4 regions of the Exiguobacterium sp. s39 genome follow, and region 2 is predicted to be linked to each of the others. Evidence: riboswitches for the same ligand, from Rfam matches in the RefSeq annotation. Region 2 holds a riboswitch; each other region holds the start of a gene.
What was found. Region 2 has a riboswitch for thiamine pyrophosphate ahead of KNQ11_RS02660 (thiamine phosphate synthase). Riboswitches for the same ligand answer to the same signal wherever they lie in the genome.

Region 1 (3,342 bases), 420 kb from region 2:
ACGACCGTCTCCGGAAAGGCAATTGGGGGTTTACCGGGTCTTGCGTTCATCGGTCATACAGACTGCATCCTACCTTCTCCACGTGTTCCACGTTATCTGGATCTCGGACTCTATGCGGAAGGCGTCGCCTTTTCCGGCTCATCGAACTTGTTGCTGGCTTGTCAGGCAGCGCTCGATGCCCTTGATCTCGATCAAGCAGCCATCAAGATGACCTATCTCGAACAAGCCGTTCGCGCTACTGGTTTCAACCTGCTTGCGACTCAAGAAGCGCAAGCGCCGGGAATTCTGACGATCGTTCATCCGTCGGCAACCGCTTTAGGAGACGCTCTTCGGATTCAGGGCTATCACGTCCAGTATGAAAGCGACTATCTCGTCCATAATCAATGGCTCCAAATCTCAACGATGGGACAGACGACGATGCGGCACATCGAACGTCTCATCCGTGTATTAGTCCGTGAAAACCAACGCATCACCATAAAAAATGAAAAAAATGAAAGACCTCTTAACCCTTGATTTCAAGCGGTTTGGAGGTCTTTCGACTTTAAAAAATAAAAATTAGAGGTTTAAGGATTTAAAACATAGGGGTATAAACTCACTAGCACCGCATCAAACCGGTGACTTACTCACACATGTTTCTCAATATCAGCGTAATGACCTGGGAGAGAAATGCAAAGTCACGAAAGCGTCAGATTCAAAAGAGTCTGAAACCGATTGTCTTAGCATATTTAAATTGTTCAGGACTTGTCCTGCTCCTACATTCATTACCTTTTGAGGGCTATACCAAATTCAAGGGGGAAATGAACATGTCAGTTAAATTAACAGCCGAAAAACGCGAGGTACGTCCACGCTCACTCCGTAAACAATTACGTCATGAAGGAAAAGCTCTTGGTGTCGTGTATGGTTACAAAGTGGAAAGTACACCAATCGCATTTGAAGAAAAAGAATTGCTTAAAATCGTTCGAGAAAACGGTGAGAACGTCTTGATTTCACTGAAACTCGACGGTAAAAATATTAACGTCTTGATCAACCGTCGTGATATGGATGTCTTCACACCAACTGTCGATCACGTTGAATTCATCGCCGTTAAAATGGATGAAGAGACAGAAGTTGAAGCAGATGTCGTACTCGTCGGCGAAGCAGCTGGCGCTAAAGTCGGTGGATTCCTGTCACAGACACTCTTTAAAGTAACAGTCGCAGCTACACCAGATAAATTACCAGAGAACGTCGAAGTCGACGTCACGAACCTCGAAATCGGCGATTCGATTTCTGTTGCTGATCTTCCAGAACAAAAAGATTTCCGTATCGTCACAGAAGGCGACATTCAAGTCGCAGCTGTCGTCGAATCAACGCTTGAACAAGAGCTTGAGGAAATCGAAGAAGCAGAAGCTGAGGCACAAGCGGAAGCTGGTGAAGACAACGAAGCGGAAGCTACGGAAGAGTCTTCAGAAGAAGCAAAAGAAGAGAACGAAGACAACAAATAAGTCGTTTGACGATACGCCCTTCGTGGCGTATCGTTTTTTTGTGTCTTGACAATAGACAGAAGATTGCCTAAAGTGAACAGCGTATCACCTATTACCATATCCACTAGGGGAGCCCATTTGGCTGAGACGATTCACTTCGGACCCTTCGAACCTGATCTAGTTCATACTAGCGTAGGAAAGTGGAGCGATCACATCCAATGACTCCTGCTGCGCGCAGTTTTTCTGAGGACCGCTCTCTTTTTTACGGAGGGCGGTCTTTTTGGCGTCTCCCCCATTCTAAGGAGGACGTACCTAATGCAAAACTGGAAAATGAAAGAAATCATGGTCATGATGATGCTCGCCGTCGCTTGCGGGGTCATCTATCTCGGTTGGTCAACACTCTGGTTACCGATGTCTGCGATCTTCGGACCTGTCGGTGCCAACTGGATGTTTGGGATCTGGATCATCGCGAGCCCGCTCGTCGCAGCAATCATTCAAAAACCAGGTGCCGCTCTCATCGCGGAAATCGTCGCGGCAGCCGTCGAGCTGTTCACGGGTAGTCACTTTGGTTTATCGGCTCTTCTCATCGGGGTATGCCAAGGGCTTGGTGCGGAACTCGTCTTTGCGATGACGCGTTATCGCCGTTATGACACCTGGACATTGATGTTATCGGGTGTTGGAGCCGCGATTGGTAGCATTGTCTATAGTCTGATCGCGAACGGATTCGGTTACTACACGACGACGACGTTGCTTGCGACAACTGGCTTACAATTGATTAGTGGCGCATTACTGGGCGGCTTGCTTGCAGCGATTCTCGTCCGTCGCCTTGTTGCGACCGGTGTCTTGAACGGGTTTGCGGCCGGACGTGCGAAACGGGAAGTCGCATGATTACTGTCGACGATCTCAGCATCCGCTACCCCGGTCAGATGAAGTCGGTGCTCGATCATGTATCGCTGACGATCGAACACGGAACGACCCTTCTGCTCGGACGAAGCGGGAGTGGCAAGACGACACTGCTTCATGCCCTAGCCGGACTGACACCAGAGACGATTGAAGTCGAACAGACGGGAACCGTTACCCGGTCCGGTTCGGTCGGAGTGCTATTCCAAAACCCAGAAGAACAGTTCTGCATGGAAACGATCGGACGCGAAATCGCTTTTAGCTTAGAAAACCGGTCGATTCCACGCGAAGAGATGGAGGAACGAATTGAACGCTTACTCGCACTCGTTGGTCTCCCTCTCCCCTTCTCGACACCAATCGCGAGTCTATCCGGGGGGATGAAACAACGCCTCGCGCTCGCTGCGGTCCTGGCACTTGAGCCGACGATCTTATTACTCGATGAACCAACGGCTCAGATTGACCCGATCGGGCAACACGAGCTGATGGCGTTGATCTTTCGGATTCAGAAAGAACACGATTTAACGATCGTCTTGATTGAACACCAACTCGATGTCTGTTTGCCATATATCGATCAGATCGTCTTACTTGAGGACGGATCGGTGACTGCAACGGCACATCCACAGGATTTGTTTCCGCAAGCTTATGAACATCTTCAATCGAAAGGGGTCGCTGTTCCATCTTTGTATCCGTATACGTTAGAGACGTTACCCATAGATGGACCACAAGCGGCGCGACTTCACGTGCTTCCCTCAGTCGCTACAGCAGGCACTCCCTTGTTACACGTCGCTGCATTATCGACGAAAGCACCTTATCCGCTGACCGATGCGACATTTTCCCTGAAGACGGGAGAATGGGTGATGCTGCTCGGGGCAAACGGATCCGGGAAAAGTACGTTGCTTGCAACACTCGGTCGGTTGCTCTCGCATCAAGGAACATATCGGTTCCAAGAACGTCCGGCTCAGCGTTACTCCCGGCGACGCTT
Region 2 (3,342 bases):
GGAGTGGAAACGATGCAAGCGACAGTGACATGGAACAAACAGATGGGGTTTAGTGGACAGACGGAATCAGGGCATCATCTGGCGATGGACGCAGCACCCGAAAACGGTGGTGAAAACCAAGCACCACGACCGACCGAACTCTTGCTACATGCCGTTGCCGGCTGTACTGGAATTGATATCGTCTCGATTTTAGAGAAGATGCGCTTGACGATCACCTATTTCGAAATGGATATCGAAGGAGAACGGGCAGAGGATCATCCGCGGCGTTTTACGTCGATCTCGATTCATTACCGGCTTGAAGGTGATCTCCCGGAAGATAAGGTCCGTCGTGCCATCTCTTTATCAAAGGATAAATATTGTTCGGTCTCGCAATCCCTGAACGCTGAGATTTCCGTCTATTATTCGATTAATGGTGTGCGAAGCGAGGATCCTTTGTGAAGAAAACCGTACTGATCGGTTGTCTGTTGCTTGCAGGGTGTGCACAGGAGACGACGGAACCAACGAAACCATCACAACCGGAAACGAAGCATCCGACAGAAGAAAAGAAACCGAAGCCTGAGCCGACGAAAGAAGAACGACAACAAGCACGATTAAAGCAGCAACTTGAAGCGATGTCGACGTCAGAAAAGATCGATCAACTGCTCTACATCGGAGTCGCCGGCACGGAACTTTCAGCAGCTGACCGGAAACTGTTAAAGACGCATGCGATTGGTGGGGTCTTACTGCTCGGCGGAAACATCACGTCGGAAGAGCAACTCTTGACGTTCACGCGTGCGATTCAAGAGACGAACCAAAAACCGTATGCGTTCGTCGGGATTGATGAAGAAGGCGGACGCGTCAGCCGGGTACCGGATCAACGATTACGTCTACCGACGAGTCAACGGATGGCGCAAGGAGCAGATGAAGTGAAAATGGAAGACGTCGGACGTACGCTCGGACATTTGTCACGTTTTTATGGCTTCAACATGGACTTCGCGCCGGTCCTTGACGTCAACAGTAATCCGAACAATCCGATCATCGGCGACCGTGCGTTAAGTGCTGATCCGAATACCGTCGCGACGCTTGGTACGGCCCTGATGCACGGGATGCAGGAGACGGGAACGATTCCGGTCGTCAAACATTTTCCCGGTCACGGCAATACGAGTGTCGATTCCCATGTCGGGCTACCGAAAGTGACGGCATCAAAGGAAGAATTGAAGCGGACGGAGCTGTTACCGTTCCAAGAAGCGATTCAAGAGGGCGCCGAGATGGTGATGGTCGCCCATATTCTCTATCCCGCGTATGACGATATGAATCCGTCCTCGCTCTCAAAGCCGATCTTGACTGACCTCTTGCGTCAACAACTCGGATTCAACGGTGTCATCATCACGGATGATCTCGTCATGGGGGCGATCACGAAACAATATGGTCTCGCAGAAGCGGCACGTCAGTCGCTCGTCAATGGAGCTGATATGGCGATGTTTTCAGAGGCAGGTGCTTACACAAAGGTCCATGCTGAAGTGATGCAAGCCGTCAAAGACAAAACGCTGACGCCGGAGATGCTCGATGCCAAAGTAATGCGCATCCTGAAGCTGAAGCAGACGTATGCCGACAGCCAAGAGCAACAGCGACCAACGAAATCGGAACTGATTCAGCAAGTGGAAGCGCTCAACTAGGACTAGCGAAGCAAAGCGACTCATGCTAGACTAATGGGGCAAGCCAATTAAACACGAAAAGACACTAGGGGAGTCTCCCAGCAGACTGAGACGGAAGTATCCGGACCCTTTGAACCTGATCTAGTTCGTACTAGCGGAGGGAAGTGGCTCGAAACCTTAGATATCCTTAGCGCTTCAGCGCATTTTCGGACCACTCCCTTCAACATCGGGAGTGGTCCTTTTTCGTATGGAAAGGAAGAACATGATGCGTCTACATCTGATTTCGACGGGATCCATTAATCCGCTTGACGAAATAAAGACCTTTCAATCGCTTCAACCTTATACGGATCAGCTACATCTACGTGAACCGAACTTGTCGGCGGCAGAATTACTTGATCTAATTGAAGCGCTCCTTGCGCATGGTTATTCGCCTGATCAGGTAACGGTTCATGATCGGGTCGATGTCGCCCATGTCGCCGGCATCGGTGTGCAGCTGACGCGCCGTTCCTTACGTGTCCGCGATGTGCGACGTCATTTTCCGAATCTCGTCATCGGGAAATCAGTCCATTCGCTAGCAGAGGCACTGGCAGCAGAAGCGGAAGGAGCCGACCGCCTGCTGTACGGTCATATTTATCCGACAGCGTCGAAGCCGGACGTGCCACCACGAGGGATTGACGCCTTGAAGCAAGTCGTCACCTTCACGACGAAACCAGTCATTGCAATTGGCGGGATTACACCAGAACGCATGCCTGAAATCGTAGCGACCGGTGTAACCGGAATCGCCGTCTTATCGGGTATTCTCGGTCAATCGGATCCGCTCGCCGCCGTCAAGCATTATCAGGGGGTACGGGTATGACGAATCACATCATCATCGGCAGTGGAGTCATCGGTTTGACGCTTGCTTACGGTCTCGCCTGTCAGAATGAATCCGTCGTCGTCTTAGAACGCGGAGCAGGTGGACAAGGAACGAGTCGCGCGGCTGCCGGGATGCTTGCGACGGACATCGAGCTCAGAGAGGAATTGCATGCACTTGCCGCGCGAAGTCGTCGTCTGTATCCGTTGCTTGCACGTCGTCTCGAGCGAGAAACAGGCATCGATTGTGGATACCGGGAACAACCGTTTTTGTTAAAGCGTAAAGGGCGCGAGCATCTGTTTCCAGCTGTCGGTCAAATCGATCCACGACGACTGACGACTGCATTGATGTATGCCTTACACGCACGTGGCATATCAATTGAAGAACAGGTAGAGGTCACACGCATCGAAGAGAACGATGACTTCATCAGGATCGAATCGAATGCGGGAATCTGGACCGGACAAACAGTGACGGTCGCTGCCGGACGGGGTTCGCAAGCCTTGCTCGATACAGCCGGCATTTCGATCGCGACATATGGGGTCAAAGGGGAATGTCTCGCCGTCCGTCTCGCGGGTCAGCCGTTACGCTCGATCCTGTTTGACGACGCCGTCTACCTTGTGCCGAAAGCAGACGGTCGGATTTTGATCGGTGCGACCGAACTGCCGCACGACGAGACAGTCGGTGTCAGTGTCGCAGGGGTCACGTCATTGCTTCAAGCAGCAGAACGACTGTATCCACCGATTCGTGACGCGGTCATCGAAGAAGTCTGGTCCGGTGTACGACCACAAACGGCGTCCGGCTTGCCATATATCGGAGTCGCCGATTCATCCCGTCGGATCTTCCTAGCGACGGGGC
Region 3 (3,342 bases), 240 kb from region 2:
ATCATCGTCGGTTCCAACGTCAACACGAGTGCTAAACTACTACCTACTGCACCAGAACAAGCGATTCCGGCTTCGATCTTCCGCTATGCGAAACAAACGGATACACCATCCGTCCTGCTCAGTCTCCGTAACCCATACGATGTCGCCGTTCAACCGGACGCACCGGCACACGTCCTCGTCTATGGCTTCAAAGGCGATCCAAACGGTCCAGACTCCGAAGCAGGCAATCTAAAATCAGCGGGACCGAACCTGCCTGCAGGTATCCGAGCGATCTTCGGAACGTTCAAACCGCAAGGCACTTTACCGGTTGATGTGCCGGTCTTTCAGAACGGTGTCTTTACCGATCAACTGCATCTCGAATTCGGTGACGGCTTTAAAAACTGGAAAAAATGATGACGTGATACACCAAAAGACCGAAGCTCCTTAAAGGATGCCTCGGTCTTTTAATGATTGATACGGATATTCAGTTTCTTCTTTCGCACGATGGTAGACGCGGTATAACCAATAAGTCAGCAGTGCATAGACGACGATGACAAGAACAGCAGAAATATAGCTTCCCATGCTATACGCTACCTTGAAGTTTCGAGTCGATGCGGATATACCGGATAACACAATCAACGTTGGGATGATAAGTCCTACAAATCTTACTTTGACTTTACCAAGCATTCGTTGCATAGCATATGCCGCGAGGATCACGAGTGCGATGACTACGATTTCCATTCCAATCCCTACTTTCACCAGATGGTATTCCTAATTCTACCATCTACTGGTTTAAGAAGATACCGGGCGTGCTGGAATCTTTTCGTAGACCGACGTGAACGTCTCTTCCGTCCACCCCATGTGCCAGAAGAGTAACTCATAGTAACAACTTGTCACGAAATGACGTTTCATCCGCTCGCGTTCCATCGGGCTCGCTTGTTCCGCCAGCGCATCAAGCCGTGCAATCTGTTCAAAGACGACCTTTTCAAACCATTCCGAGCTGTACGTGTCGATCCATTGCTGATAGATTTTTTCTTCCGGAGTACACGTCAGTAATTGCTGTCCGACTTCATAATACAACCAGTAACATGGCAAGATGGCAGCAATCGTCTCACCGAGCGTTCCTTCACTCGCATGATGCATGTGGGAGACATACGCATATGCTGTCGGTGCCGGTTCAAATGCTTCAAGATCTGCTTCCGTAATACCGAGCGGCTCAAAAAATGATTGATGTAAGCTCAACTCTGCCTCGTAAGTCGAAGTAGCATGCTCGGCAAGTGTCGCGATCGTCGCGAAGTCGTCTGCTTTTGACGCTGCCTTCGCTTGAATCTTCGCAAAGTGTTTTAAGTAATAGGCATCCTGCATGACGTAATGCCGAAATTTCGAGAGCGGTAACGTCCCCTCCCCGATTCCTTGTACAAATGGGTGCGTAAAACTACTATCCCAATACGCTTGTGCCGCTTGTTTGATTTCTTGTGTGAATGTCATGATCTCATCCTCCTCGTTTAGTATGAAACGAAAAAACACCACCCCGAAACACACGGGCATGGCGCAAGAAGAACAAGACTTGACGCCACTTCCCTCCGTAAGTACGAACTTAATCAGGTTCAAAGGGTCCGAACGTCTTCGTTCGTCTCAGTCGGTCTACCGACTCCCCTAGTGGTCATTATTCGATTCCCATCCACTATAGCATGCTGAAAATGGAAGTCAAGTTGTCCTCTTTTCGCTATACTATGGAGTGTCAGAAGACGGATGCCGTCTCCATCTACAGACCGATTCCGAACTTCTTTCGTTCTCGTACACTAACTTTAGTACCTGATACTATAATTCATTCTGTTACTTACAATTGGAGGATTTCATTATGCATACACCAACAAAAATCATGGCGTCAGCCGTTATCGCTTCTGCTCTATTACTCCCGACAGCCGCATCTGCCGAACAAGTCGTCGATAAGACGATCGTCACACTCGGGGAGTCGCTCGGCGCAAAGGATAAAGCATGGGTGCTTTCCCGTCTCAATGCACCGGAAGGCATCACACCGATCATCGCCACTTCTGCTGACGAAGAAAAATATCTCGGGAAAAACATTCCACAGTCGCAAAAAGGTGGCAACATGTATTCGTCGGCTAAGATCGAACTGACGGAAAAAGGTGATGGACTTTCCGTCTCGACGGAGAACATCACATGGGTGACAAAGGATATGTATCTCAACGCTCTCGTCACAGCGGGTGTCAAAGATGCCGATATCACGATCACTTCTCCCTACAAGGTGACCGGGACATCGGCACTGACAGGAATCATGAAAGCGTACGATCAAACTTCCGCTGAGACTGGAATTAAGTTAAGTGACGAACGCAAGGATTTAGCACAGCAAGAATTATCGGTCACATCAGACGTCGGAAAAACGGTCGGCACGGATAAAGTCGCTGACTTAATGAATGAGATCAAGGCTGAGATCGCCAATCAAAAACCGGAAACCAAAGTCGAGATCGAAAACCTGATCGTCCAAGTCATTCAAAACAACAATATCCAGTTGTCTGACGCACAAATGGACCGGTTGACGAATCTATTCAATCAAATGGAGCAAGCGAACATCAACTGGGGACAAATCGAGAGTGGTTTGAAAAATGCGGGGCAAGACATCCACGCGTTCGCAACATCAGAAGAAACGAAAGGTTTCTTCGCTAAATTATTCGATGGACTCAGTGACTTCTTCAGTTCAATCGCTGGCGTGTTCAAATAATTCAGACTTCCGTAACTGACAAAAAAATAGTAAACTAGAGATATCTGAAACGAAAGGTGGTGTGAAAAGATGGACTTTGCCGCGTGCAAACACTGGTTGATGGAACAATTGTATCTGTTGCGCGCGATTTTTCATGGAATGGCGTTCTAAGGCACCCGTCTGCCCTTTTTTAGAACTTCATGATTGAAAAATACAGCAAAGCGCATCTTTCACACGTGATGGAGAGTGCTATTTGCGCTCTCCTTTTTTTGATGCGCGCGAAAGGATCAATTGATTATGATGATTTGCGACATTCAACACCTAACCAAACAATTCGGAGGCGAAACGATCTTAACGGATGTTTCCCTCTTCTTAAACGAACACGACCGTGTCGGTCTAATTGGACGAAACGGGAGTGGCAAGACGACATTACTCCGCTTGCTCGCTCGCCTTGAGCAACCGGACGGTGGTGTCATCTATCAAAAGAGCGGTTTGACGATCGGCTATTTGGAACAACTTCCTGTATATAGTGAGACGATGACCGGACTCGACGTCCTTTGGACAGCGTTTGAAGACATCCTCGCGATCCGTTCTCGGATGCAACAGTTGGAGCAAATGATGGCGACAGCACCAGAGAATCT
Region 4 (3,342 bases), on a different contig from region 2:
TGTATATCCTGCACCGAGGAAGCTCGCAATCAAGGAGGCCGTCATGCAGCCCGTACCCGTGATATCTCCTAGACGAGGTGTTCCTACATGTAATTCCATTTCGCGCGTTCCATCCGTGATATAGTCGTTCGGACCTGTCACGACGAGGACAGATTTGTGTTTGCGAGCGAATGCACGAATGCTTTCTCGATCCATCATTGTATCTCCCGCAGCATCGACTCCCTTAGTTCGCCCATCTTCCCCAAGTAACGTCTTGATTTCAGAAGCATTTCCTTTAATGACCGTACACCCGAGATCAATGAGTTCTTTAGAAAAGGCAGTACGTAATGTCGTTGCCCCTGCTCCAACTGGATCAAGAACGATCGGGACATTCAAACGTCCCGCTTCACGTGCTGCGAGTCGTTGAGCTGCTTGCATGTCTGCATCGATCGTACCAATGTTTAAGACAAGAGCTTGTGCGAGTCTAACCATCTCTTCTACTTCACGAATGTCTTCCGCCATGACGGGTGATGCTCCAACAGCGAGTGTGACGTTTGCGCAGTCGTTGATCGTAACCGTGTTCGTCAGATGGTGAATGAGTGGTTTGTGTTCAAGAATGGTCGTAAACATGTGTATCCCTCCAAAGTGAGTGAAAATGATGTGTCGGTCCAATACCTTGTCCGAGAGCAAATCCATGACGAATTGCCTCCGTGACATAGTTTTTCGCCTGTCGTACACTATCTTGTAAATCTTCTCCAAGCGCCATCCGTGCTGCAATCGCTGCAGATAAGGTACAACCAGTTCCATGAGTATGTTGATTGTCTAACCGTTCCGATGTGAAACGGTGTTCCACTTCCCCATCAAACAATAAATCCGTTGCAGCTCCTGAGAGATGTCCACCTTTTAGTAATACTGCCCCTGTCTGTGTAGCCAATTGATGCATCGCCAGTTGCATTTCCTCTAGATTGGTCACTGATTGTCCTGTTAACCGCTCCGCTTCCGGTAAATTCGGTGTAACGAGTGTCGCAAGCGGCAGAAGTTCTGAAATCAATGCTTGTTCAGCTTCCGTCCGCAACAGGGCATGACCACCTTTAGCGACCATGACGGGATCTAATATGATAGGAACTGTCTGTTTGCGGAGATGTCTAGCAATGACTCGAATCGTCTGCGCATTCGAGACCATCCCGATTTTGATCGCATCGACACGAATGTCTGAAAAAATCGACGTTAACTGGGCATCTACGATTTCTGGGGATAACTCTTCCACCGCTTGAACACCCAACGTATTTTGCGCCGTGACGGCTGTCAGGACGCTCATTCCATAAACCCCTAAAGCCGAAAAGGTTTTTAAATCTGCTTGAATCCCAGCTCCACCACCGGAGTCGGATCCTGCAATCGTCAGTACATGTTTCATGTTCTTTTCACCTTCCCATCGAGCAATGTAAGGGAGTCGTGACCGACAAAAAAAGCGTCGACCGCTGTAAAAAAGCAGTCGACGCTATACGAAAGCGTTATATACGCATTCCGGTATCCGTTCGGCTCAACTTTCCTACGCTGGTATTATCCAGTTCAGGTAATAGGGTCGAAAACAGATTGGTTTTCCTCTCAGCCGGATTCCTCCAGCTCCCCTAGTTGCTCAAGTATTCGTTTCGCCTTTACTGTAGCATAGAGAAGAAAAAAAAACGAGCCGAAGCCCGTTTTGATTACAGATATGCTAATGGATTGACTGCATTTAGAGGAGAAGAGGCACTGTATTGATAGCCTCCGACATGTAGTTCGAAATGTAAGTGTGGTCCTGTTGAATTCCCTGTACTACCAAGTGTCCCGACTTGCTGACCTTGAGAGACCGTTTGTCCTGCACGAACCGATAATGAACTCATATGTGCGTAGACAGTCGTGTACACTTGTCCATCGAGGAAGTGAGAAATCATGACATGATTGCCGTAAGGTCCACCACCTGATGCTGTAATGACCGTTCCAGCTGCTGCAGCGACGATTGGAGATCCGACCGAACCACTGAAATCAACACCGTTGTGGAACGTATAACCGTTCGCGCCGCTTGCTGGTCCGAATCCTTGTGACACTCCACCAGAAGACGGTCGAACGAATTTCCCTCCACTCGAAACAACCGGCGGGGCAACAGAATCAGTTGATTCTGAACTCTTACCTGCTTGTTTTGCTGCTTGAGCATTCGCTTTAGCGGCTTTTTCGGCTGCCGCTTTCTCCGCTGCTGCTTTTTCAGCCGCTGCTTTAGCAGCTGCCTTCGCTGCCGCAATTGCACGTTCTTGCGCTTCGAGAGTCGCTTGAAGTTCTTTTGCGTCTAACAGTTCTGTCGTGAACTTCGTCTTCCCTTTTCGTAATTTCTTCAGCGTGGCACTACGTTCTTTCATTTGAAGCTTTAACGCTTTCTTTTGTTCAAGCAATACTTTCTTTTCTTGCATTTGCTCCGCTTTTTTCTCAACGAGCGCTTGTTTTGCTTCTCCTAATTTTTGTTGCGTTGCGATGTAATCCGAAATCATTTTATCGTCTTGCTCAGCGATTTTTTTCCCCGCCATGACACGGCTGAATAAATCACCTAAATCCTTCGATCCAAAAATGACTTCTTCCCATTTAATCGAATTTCCATCGTTCTCTTGGAAAACACGCAAACGATCACCGAGTAGTTCTTCCTGTTTCTGTAACATTTCTTCGTAACGGACGATGTCTGCCTTTAACTCATCGATTCGAACGTTCAACTGTTCGATTTGTTTATTTTTTTCAGAGACTTGGAAAATCTTTTCGTTGATTGCTGCGTCAATTTGATTGATTTGACGTTGCTCTTTTGAGATTTTAGCTTCTTGTTTTTTGATCGCTTTTTCAAGTTTACGTTGTTCAGCGGCATTTTCAGCTTTTTTTTCTTTAATGGTCGCTGCTGCGATCGGTTGTGTTCCTGTTATAAGTAATGCTCCTAAAACAATGGTAGAAATTAGTTTTTTTAGCATATATCGTTTTCCTCACTTATGTTTTTTTCATATTTTATTATAGTATTCAAGTTTCTCTCATATCTGAAATAGATTATAGCACCGTAATCGTTTCAAAAAAATTTCATTTACATTTCAAATGAAAACGGTTTTTTGTAATATACGATTTGTTTTTTGAAAATGACAAAAAAAAGAACCGTTGCATACGCAACGATTCTTTACGATTAAAGCATCGACAATGGATTGACTGAGTTAGCTGGACCAGTTGCACTATAGCTGTATCCACCAACGTGAATTTCGAAGTGGAGGTGTGGTCCTGTTGAATTTCCTGTACTACCTAACGCGCCAATTTGTTGACCTTGGCTGACACGTTGACCAGCACGGGCATTGAGTGAACTCATGT

Region 1: another riboswitch for thiamine pyrophosphate. It lies ahead of KNQ11_RS04980 (ECF transporter S component); the one in region 2 lies ahead of KNQ11_RS02660 (thiamine phosphate synthase).
Region 3: another riboswitch for thiamine pyrophosphate. It lies ahead of tenA (thiaminase II); the one in region 2 lies ahead of KNQ11_RS02660 (thiamine phosphate synthase).
Region 4: another riboswitch for thiamine pyrophosphate. It lies ahead of thiD (bifunctional hydroxymethylpyrimidine kinase/phosphomethylpyrimidine kinase); the one in region 2 lies ahead of KNQ11_RS02660 (thiamine phosphate synthase).

What each region holds. Positions count from the first base shown of each region.
Region 1 is NZ_JACSNA010000001.1:940,204-943,545, forward strand. Features, by position in the region: gene KNQ11_RS04970 (GNAT family N-acetyltransferase) at 1-513, shown strand, start outside; gene KNQ11_RS04975 (50S ribosomal protein L25/general stress protein Ctc) at 804-1,481, shown strand; TPP riboswitch at 1,577-1,676, shown strand; gene KNQ11_RS04980 (ECF transporter S component) at 1,776-2,348, shown strand; gene KNQ11_RS04985 (ABC transporter ATP-binding protein) at 2,345-3,342, shown strand, end outside.
Region 2 is NZ_JACSNA010000001.1:519,363-522,704, forward strand. Features, by position in the region: gene KNQ11_RS02650 (OsmC family protein) at 13-438, shown strand; gene nagZ (beta-N-acetylhexosaminidase) at 435-1,655, shown strand; TPP riboswitch at 1,712-1,814, shown strand; gene KNQ11_RS02660 (thiamine phosphate synthase) at 1,897-2,490, shown strand; gene KNQ11_RS02665 (FAD-dependent oxidoreductase) at 2,487-3,342, shown strand, end outside.
Region 3 is NZ_JACSNA010000001.1:278,463-281,804, reverse strand. Features, by position in the region: gene KNQ11_RS01445 (glycoside hydrolase family 3 protein) at 1-393, shown strand, start outside; gene KNQ11_RS01440 (hypothetical protein) at 424-720, opposite strand; gene tenA (thiaminase II) at 772-1,467, opposite strand; TPP riboswitch at 1,541-1,647, opposite strand; gene KNQ11_RS01430 (DUF1002 domain-containing protein) at 1,841-2,722, shown strand; gene abc-f (ribosomal protection-like ABC-F family protein) at 2,999-3,342, shown strand, end outside.
Region 4 is NZ_JACSNA010000004.1:101,616-104,957, reverse strand. Features, by position in the region: gene thiM (hydroxyethylthiazole kinase) at 1-609, opposite strand, end outside; gene thiD (bifunctional hydroxymethylpyrimidine kinase/phosphomethylpyrimidine kinase) at 590-1,393, opposite strand; TPP riboswitch at 1,509-1,619, opposite strand; gene KNQ11_RS14980 (murein hydrolase activator EnvC family protein) at 1,683-2,960, opposite strand; gene KNQ11_RS14975 (murein hydrolase activator EnvC family protein) at 3,164-3,342, opposite strand, start outside.